Regions from separate parts of the Oerskovia gallyi genome, predicted to be linked through region 2. Evidence: riboswitches for the same ligand, from Rfam matches in the RefSeq annotation. Region 2 holds a riboswitch; the other holds the start of a gene.

Region 1 (4,327 bases), on a different contig from region 2:
AGGGGCTGCTCGGGACGACGTGGTACCCCGGAGGGCCCGGTGGGTCGGACGGCGCCGCACCTGCCTCGCGAGCACTCACGGAGGACGACTTCGTCGTCGTGGCCCCCTACAACGCGCAGGTGTGGACCGTGCGCCACGCGCTCGCGGCCGCAGGGCTGGGCGACGTGCGTGTCGGCACGGTCGACAAGTTCCAGGGCAAGGAGGCGCCCGTCGCGATCGTCTCGATGACGGCCTCGGCGCGGGAGGACGTGCCGCGCGGTATGGAGTTCCTCCTCTCGCGCAACCGCGTCAACGTCGCGGTCTCGCGGGGTCAGTGGTGCGCGGTCGTGGTCCGCTCGCCCCGGCTCACCGACTACCTGCCGAACCACCCCGAGGAGCTCGCCGAGCTGGGCGCGTTCATCGGTCTGTGCAGCTCGGGCAGCCGCTCGCCGCTCCGCTGAGTGCGGGGTAGTCGTCGTCGTGGCGGGCTCCCGACGACGACTATCCCGCACTCAGGCGGTCGGCGGCCTCAGGCTGCCGGCGGCGTCGAGGTGCCGGTCGGTGAGGTCGGTCCATCTGCTGGGTCCCGTGGGGGAGAGGGTGCGCACCCGTGGCCCAGGATGCAGCCGGTCGTCGACGGCATAGCGTGCGGTGAGCTCCTCCTCCGCCTCCTGGTCGCCCTGGTCGGCACGGACGAGCAGGGTCGCGATCTCGTCGACCAGCGTGAGGTCGGCGCCCTCGAGCGTGTCGTCCGTGCTCATCGCCCCCCACGTGTCCCACAGCAGCAGCTCGTCCCCCTGACGGTGGGCCAGCTCGAACAGGACGTAGTCGTGGACGAACCAGTCGCCGCGGAACGGCAGCCCCGGGTCCACTCCGAACAGGTCCGCGTCCGCCAGCCCGGCACGGAGCGCGAGCCAGGCCGTGGCTGCGGGGACGAACGGTAGAGCCAGGTCCTCGGCGACATCCCCCGTGCCCCGTGGAAGATCCAGGGGGTCGAACGGGAACACCGGGTCTCCCGCGGTGAGCTCGGGGTCCCAGCGCAACCAGCGGCCGTCCGCCCAGTGCTCGACGACGACGTGATCGTGGTGGAAGCCGGGCGTGAAGTACGAGACGAACCCCACGCGGGTCCTGGCGGGGATGCCGTGCTCGCGCAGCACCCCGACGGTCAGCAGCGCGTGGTCCCGGCAGCAGCCTCCCACCCGGTCGCAGACCGCCCGAGGCTCGGTGAGCGCGGTCCCGTGCCGGGAGTGGTCGAGGTCGAGGATCGTCGCGAGCCACCGGCTGTCGACGTCCGTGGCACGCTCGGCCGGCATGAACTCGGCCTCGGCGCGATAGTGCGCGATCACGTTGCGTGCCACCTGCCCCAGCGCGTCCGGGTCGGTGGGTACGCCCCGCAGGAGCTGGGCGTGCTCCCCGGGCGAGGAGTACGGCGAGTGGGCCACCCAGCGGGCGACCGCGGGATGGACGGCGGTCGTGCCGACCGGCTCGAGGCGGCTGGACGGGTCGTTCATCGGATCCTCCGAGGTCGCGGGTCACGAGCGGCGTGATGCCGGGCACCAGTGTCGACCGCGTCGCGCGCCAGGGCAATGCCTCGGCCCGGCGGACCGTCGGCTCCGTCCGAGCGAGGGCCGGGCGGACGAGGTCCTCAGAAGTCTCCGAACCCGCCGAAGTCCCCACCGCCGAAGTCCCCACCGCCGAAGTCGCCGAAGCCCCCGCCTCCGGCCTCGGTGAAGTCGCCGCCGCCCGCGTCGCCGCCGCCCGCGTCGTCGCCGCCCGTGTCGCCGGCTCCGGGGTCGCCCTCGGTCGCGCCCGGGTCGCCTGCGCCCGAGGTGCCGCCGTCGCCCGCGAAGTCGGCCGTGGGGTCGCCGAACATCGGGCCGAACATCATGTTGGCGACCGCGGAGCCGATCACGACGCCCGCGATGGTGCCGAGCATGCTCGAGCCGATCATCGAGCCCATGCCCGGCCCGCCCGGCCCGCCCGGCCCGCCCGGCCCGCCCGGCCCGCCCGGCCCGCCCTGCCTGCCGCCGAACGACCGTTCGAGCGTGCCGGGGTTGCGCATCTCGGCGCGGGTCGCCATGCGGGCGAGCGACTGCGGGTCGTCGGAGGTAGCGCGCTCGGCGGGCGGCACGTTCTCACCCAGCTCGGTCAGCACGCGTCGACGCTGCTCGGGCGTCAGCCGCTCGAACGCCTCGGCGTGCGCCTGCTCGACGGCCTCCGGGGGAGCCGTGCGCAGCAGGTAGCGGTAGCGGTCGATCGCGACGTCGTCCTCGCTGCGCGCGGGGCCGGTCGGGGCCGGGGGCGCAGTGCCGTAGGCGGGCGCACCGGGACGGTCTGCCGAACCGTGAAGCCTGTCGTCCTGCGGGGTGCGGCCGAGGAGGCGGTCGAGGAATCCCATGAGCGTGTCCTTCTGGTCGAACCGTCGAGGGCGGGTGCCCTCACCGGTTCAACGCGGCGCCCGGCCCGCCCGTTCCGTCGAGTGCATGGTCCGGCTGCGAGACGCCCGGCGAGTCGCAGCCGGATCACGCACTCAGCGGCGAGCGTGGGGCGGCTCCGGCGCCGGACCCACCCCGCCGACCAGCCGGACGTTGAGCGCCCGTCCCGCGAGCTCGAGCGCGTGGTACTGCTCGTGCACCCGCACGGTGACCCCGGGGTCGAGGGCGAGGCTCGTGTGGTGCCACACCCGGCACGCTCCCTCGCCCGTCGCGTACTCGACGACGACCTCGGTGCCGCCGCTGGTCGTCCGCACCGCGAGCACGACGCCCTCGCGCCACCCCCAGGGCCGGTTGCGGAGCATGCGCTCGTGGACGGGGTGCAGCAGGTGCCCCGTGTCGAACCGGTCGCACACGGTGGGCGGGGGACAGGCGACGACCGTCGCCCGGCGTTCCATGACGCGCTCGGCCATGGTGCTCCTTCTCTCCGTGCCCGACGACGGGGCTCACCCGCGTGCGCACGCCCACCCGGGAGGCTCCCCGGGTGAGGGGCACGAGGAGGCGCCCTACGACGTCGGGCCTCGCTCTTCCCCCACGGTCGTGGGGGCGGGTCTTCCTCCGGGAGCACCGTGCGCGTCGCGCGGTTGCCGGACCAGCACGCCGGAGGGCGGTTCGCTGGTCCTCTGGACCGTTCTCAGTTCTACCACGGCGTCACCGACCGAGCACAGGGAGCACCTGGTCCTGGACGCACGAGTGCCCCCGACCGAGACGGTCGGGGGCACTCGTTCAATGATCAGCTACGCCCGGAGGCGAGTGAGATCAGAGCGGGCGGATGTTCTCCGCCTGCGGGCCCTTGGGGCCCTGCGTCACGTCGAACTCGACGCGCTGGTTCTCCTCGAGCGAGCGGAAGCCCTGCGTCTGGATGGCGGAGTAGTGCGCGAACACGTCGGCGCTGCCGTCCTCAGGTGCGATGAAGCCGTAGCCCTTTTCGCCGTTGAACCACTTCACGGTTCCCAATGCCATGGGGATCTCCTTCTAGAGTTTCAAACAGCTCCATGATCTGGAGCCGAACATCACGGTGTTCGTCGTCAACTCTTGGGTAACAAGGTTCGCGGTGGCATGGGGCCGTTGCGCAAGGACAAGCGAGGCACTGCAATCTCACCGGCTACGGTACAGGGGTTACTCCGACTGTGCTAGCCCTGATGCTAACGATTGAAGTACGCCTGTCCGCCAACCAGGTCAGGGTCGAGCAAATCGGGCACCGTCACGAGCGTGTAGCCGGCAGCCCGCAGACCGTCCACGATGCCCGGGACGGCGTCGACGGTCGAGGCGTGGATGTCGTGCATCAGGAGGATCGCCCCAGGTCGGACGCCTGCGAGCGCCCGTTCGGTCGTCATGGCCGCGTCCTTGTTCTTCCAGTCCTCGGTGTCGACGTCCCACAGGATCGCCGGCTCGTTCCGCTGGGAGAGGACGCTCGTCACAGTGTCGCTCGTCGCGCCGTACGGAGGGCGCACGAGGGTCGGTCGGACGCCTGACGCGGCCTCGACCGCGTCCGCCGTCGACGTCAGCTCGTCCGTGATCTGGTCCGTGCCGAGCTTGGACAGGTCCGGGTGGGACCAGGTGTGGTTCCCGATGGCGTGCCCTTCGGCGACCTCGCGGCGGACCAGGTCGGGGTGCGACGTGACGGACCGGCCGACGAGGAAGAACGTCGCCTTGGCCTGCTTCTCGGCGAGGGTGTCGAGCAGGCGCGACGTGTGCTTGCCGGGTCCGTCGTCGAACGTCAGGGCCACGCACCTGAGCACCGAGCAGTCCGGGGCTCCCGGGGACGCGGGCGGCACGGGCGGGGTCGTCACGGGGGGCTCGACGGGCGGCGGCGTGATCCCCATGAACGGGGTGCCGCTCGACGCGGTGTCCGC
Region 2 (4,327 bases):
TCTCCGCGATCCCGACGGCGGCACGCCCGTCCGGCCCCAGCTTGCGGTGCGTCGTGGTCGCGGGGTGCGTGATGAGCGACTTGGCGTCACCCAGGTTGTTGGAGATGTCCACGACCCGCAGCGCGTCGAGGAACTGGAACGTGCGCTTCTTGAGGAGCTCGGGGTCGGTGCCCGGGTCGTCGGCGCCCGGCACGTCGAGGTTGAACGTCACGACCGTCCCGCCCCCGCTCTGCTGGGCCTTGGCGAGCTCGACCTGCGGGTGCGAGGCGAGGAACGGGTAGCGCACGGCCGTGACGCCGGGCAGCTCCTCCAGCGCGGTCGCGACCTGGAGGGCCGAGGCGTTCTGCGCCTTGACGCGCACCGACAGCGTCTCGAGCCCCTTGACCAGGACCCAGGCGTTGAACGCGCTGAGAGAGGGGCCCGTGTTGCGGATGAAGGTCTGGACGGGTCCCTTGACGTACTCCTCGGAACCCAGGATCGCGCCGCCCAGCACGCGGCCCTGCCCGTCGATGTGCTTGGTCGCCGAGTACACGACGACGTCGGCGCCGAGCTCGAGCGGCTTCTGCAGGACGGGGGTGGCGAACACGTTGTCGAGCACGACGACGGCACCCGCGGCGTGCGCGAGCTCGCTCACGCGGCGCACGTCGATCACGTCCTGCATGGGGTTGGACGGGGTCTCGAAGAAGACGACGTCCGCGGGGGTCGACAGCGCCTCCTCCCACTGCGAGAGCACGTGACCGTCGACGTAGTCGGTGCGCACGCCCCACTTGGCGAAGATCTCGTCGAAGATCACGAGCGACGAGCCGAACAGCGCGCGGGCCGCGACGATGCGCGACCCGGCACCGACCAGCGCCGCGAGCGAGGTGAAGACCGCGGACATGCCCGACGCGGTCGCGTAGCAGGCCTCGGCGCCCTCGATGAGGCGCAGCCGCTCCTCGAACGTGTGCACCGTCGGGTTGCCGTAGCGCGAGTAGATGAAGCGGTCGACCTCGCCCGTGAACGCGGCCTCGGCCTCCGCGGCGCTCCCGTACACGTAGCCCTGCGTGAGGAAGAGCGCCTCGCTCGTCTCCTCGAAGTTGGTGCGGGCGTGGCCGCCGCGCACCGCGAGCGTGTCGGGACGGACCGAACGGGGGAGGGGGCCACGACCCGAGCCGCCCGGGATGCCGGCGGGGATGCGGAGCACGCCGTCCCCGGTCGCGGCGCTCACGACTGCGTCCAGGGGAGGCCCGCGGCGCGCCAGCCGTCGGAACCACGGTGACCGGCGCCGTCGAGCGCTCCCTCGAAACCCTCGAGGACGTTGTACGCGGGACCCAGCCCCGCGGCGGTCGCGGCCTTGGCCGCGCCGATCGAGCGGGCTCCCGAGCGGCACAGGAAGACGACCGGACGCTCAGGGCTCAGCCCGGCCGCGGTGAGCTCCGCGACGAACGCCGGGTTCGGGCGGCCCGCGACGTCGACCCACTGGGTCAGGACGGGCTCGCGGCCCGTCGAGGACAGGTCGGGGACCCCGACGAAGCGCCACTCGGCGTCGGTGCGGACGTCCACGAGGACGGCGCTCGGGTCGTTCTGGAGAAGGGTCCACGCCTGCTGGGGCGTGATGTCGCCGGCGTACCCGTCGGCGGGACGGGCGTCGGGGACCGGGGCAGCGGTCGCGCGGTCGGGGGCACTCATGGTGATCCTCCATCGGTCGTGGCGGTAGCACCCTCGCCCGTCACCGGGGGGTTGCTGCGGCGTCATCGTGCCAAGTCACTCAGCCGCTCTGGATGGTTGCGTCGGATCGTACGCCACCGTGACCACGGAAAAGAACAGGTGTCTCGCAGGGTGGTCGGGCTAGGTTCTGCGCATGAGCCACCTCCCCGAACCCGACCGCGCGCCCGACCAGGCCGAGGAGCCCCTGGCCGGTGGGAACTCGACGACCGTGGTGCGGCGAGGCGACACCGTCCGCCGCACCGCAGGGCCCTGGACGCCCACGGTCCAGGCGCTCCTGCGGCACCTGCGCGCACAGGGCGTCGCCGAGGTGCCCGAGCCGCTCGGGACGGACGAGCAGGGGCGCGAGGTGCTGTCGTTCCTCCCCGGTGACGTCGGGAACTACCCGCTGCCACCGTGGGTCTGGGACGAGTCGGTGCTCCGGGACGCGGGCGCGCTGCTGCGGCGCGTGCACGACGCGAGCGTCGGGTTCCTCGACACAGGCGCCGCCGCCCTTGTCCCCGACGCTCCGCCGGCGGCCCCCACCTGGCAGACCGCACCGCACGAGCCTGCCGAGGTCGTGTGCCACAACGACGTCGCCCCGTACAACCTGGTCTTCCGTGACGGGGCCGTGGTCGGGCTCATCGACTTCGACACCGCGAGCCCCGGCCCCCGGATCTGGGACCTGGCCTACCTCGGCTACCGGCTCGCGCCCCTCGTGGCGGACGCGGGGGAGTCGGAGGGGAGCGACGTCGTCGGGCGGCTGGACCCGTTGGCGCGCCTCGACGCCCTGGTCCGCGCGTACGGGATGCCGTACTCGCGCCGGGAGGTCCTGACCGTCGTGGTCGCGCGGCTCGACGAGCTCGCGGCGTTCACGGACGAGCGTGCGGCCGCGACCGGACGCGACGACTTCCGGGAGCACGCGGCCATGTACCGCTCCGACGCGCAGCGGGTCGAGAGTCTCGCGACGGCGTCCGATTCGCCGGATCTGCCCACCTGACAGGTTGCCTCTGCTCATCATCCGAGACGCTGTGCCCACCGGTTGACACGCTCCGCGCGCCTCGACCATCCTGGACACCAGGTCATGAGTGCCAGCGCAAAACCCCGGTTTGCTGGCCGGCAACCCTCCTCCGCGGTGGGGTGCCCCGGGTGACGACCAGGTCCCTCTCTATCAGGAGGGGGGCAAGCGCGGAGGGGCCGGCACGGCGAACTCCGACGACCACCGGAGGACGTGCCATGAGCGCACATGCAGTCATCGAAGCCCCTACCTCGTGTGCCGTGCTGCCCGTCGTGGGCAGCGACACCCTGGTCCCCCTCGTCGACGGGCGCAGCGTCCCGTACGCGAACCTCGACGTCGCGGCCTCGGCACCGGCGCTCCAGGTCGTGGCCGACCGGGTCACCGAGGTCCTGCCGCTGTACGCGAGCGTGCACCGCGGCGCGGGCTACCTCTCCCAGGTGTCGACGGCCCTCTACGAGGCTGCGCGTCAGACCATCGGCGCGTTCGTGGGGGCGCGCGAGGACGACGTCACGATCGTCACGCGCAACACCACGGACTCCCTCAACCTCCTCGCGGGCTGCGTCCCGGCCCAGGCCGACGGCTCGCCGGGGCGGGTGCTCGTCCTCGACGTCGAGCACCACGCGAACCTCCTGCCCTGGCAGCGCACGGGGGGCGCCACGGTCCTGGTCGGCGGTGCGACCGTCGCCGAGACCCTGTCGGGCCTGCGCGCCGAGCTCTCGCGCTTCCCGTACGCGCTCGTCGCGATCACGGGGGCCTCGAACGTCACGGGCGAGTCGCTGCCCCTCGCCGAGGTCGTGGCCGCGGCGCACGACGCCGGCGCGCGCGTCCTGCTCGACGGCGCACAGCTCGTCCCGCACCGCGGCGTCTCGCTCGCCGCGAGCGACGTGGACTACGTCGCGTTCTCTGGGCACAAGACGTACGCGCCGTTCGGTGCGGGCGCGCTCGTGGGCCGCCGCGACTGGCTCGACACCGGCACGCCCTACCTCGCCGGCGGCGGCGCGGTGCGCAACGTGACGCTCGACGGCACCACGTGGCAGAGCGCCCCGGCGCGGCACGAGGCCGGGTCGCCCAACGTGATCGGCGCGGTCGCGCTCGCCTCCGCGTGCGACGCGCTCGCGGCCCTCGAGCCCGGCGTGCTCGTCGCGCACGAGACCGAGCTGCGGGCCCGCCTCGTCGAGGGCCTGGAGGCGATCGACGGCGTGCGCGTCGTGCGCGCCTGGGCCGACGCGGTCGACCCCGTGGGGGTCGTGACGTTCTCGGTCGACGGTTCCGACGCGGGGCTGGTCGCGGCCTACCTGTCGGCCGAGCACGGCATCGGCGTGCGCGACGGCCGCTTCTGCGCGCACCCGCTCCTGGCGCGGCTGGGCTTCCCGGCGGGGGCGATCCGGGCGTCGATCGGGGTCGGCACCACGGGTGAGGAGATCGACCGGCTCGTCTCCGCGCTGCGCACCTGGGTGAGCGAGGGGGCGAAGGCCCGGTACGAGGTCGTGGACGGCTGCTGGGTCGTGAGCGACGACCCGCGACCGCTCCTGCAGGTCGCGGGGCTCTCGGGCCTGTTCGCGACGGCCGCCGCGGGCAACATCACGGCCGCCGTGGGCTGCGGACCCGCCCCCGCCTGAGCACCCT

Evidence for each region. Region 2 has a riboswitch for S-adenosylmethionine ahead of H9640_RS17055 (rhodanese-like domain-containing protein). Riboswitches for the same ligand answer to the same signal wherever they lie in the genome.
Region 1: it holds a riboswitch for S-adenosylmethionine, as region 2 does, so the genes downstream of both, H9640_RS06955 (hypothetical protein) here and H9640_RS17055 (rhodanese-like domain-containing protein) in region 2, are expected to answer to the same signal.

Annotation. Positions count from the first base shown of each region.
Region 1 is NZ_JACSQE010000004.1:266,907-271,233, reverse strand. It holds gene H9640_RS06970 (TM0106 family RecB-like putative nuclease) at 1-440, shown strand, start outside; gene H9640_RS06965 (transglutaminase-like domain-containing protein) at 492-1,490, opposite strand; gene H9640_RS06960 (hypothetical protein) at 1,625-2,377, opposite strand; gene H9640_RS06955 (hypothetical protein) at 2,510-2,884, opposite strand; SAM riboswitch class IV at 2,990-3,101, opposite strand; gene H9640_RS06950 (cold-shock protein) at 3,231-3,434, opposite strand; gene H9640_RS06945 (polysaccharide deacetylase family protein) at 3,617-4,327, opposite strand, start outside.
Region 2 is NZ_JACSQE010000015.1:90,364-94,690, reverse strand. It holds gene H9640_RS17060 (O-succinylhomoserine sulfhydrylase) at 1-1,183, opposite strand, end outside; gene H9640_RS17055 (rhodanese-like domain-containing protein) at 1,204-1,668, opposite strand; SAM riboswitch class I at 1,675-1,767, opposite strand; gene H9640_RS17050 (phosphotransferase enzyme family protein) at 1,841-2,683, shown strand; SAM riboswitch class IV at 2,764-2,878, shown strand; gene H9640_RS17045 (aminotransferase class V-fold PLP-dependent enzyme) at 2,920-4,320, shown strand.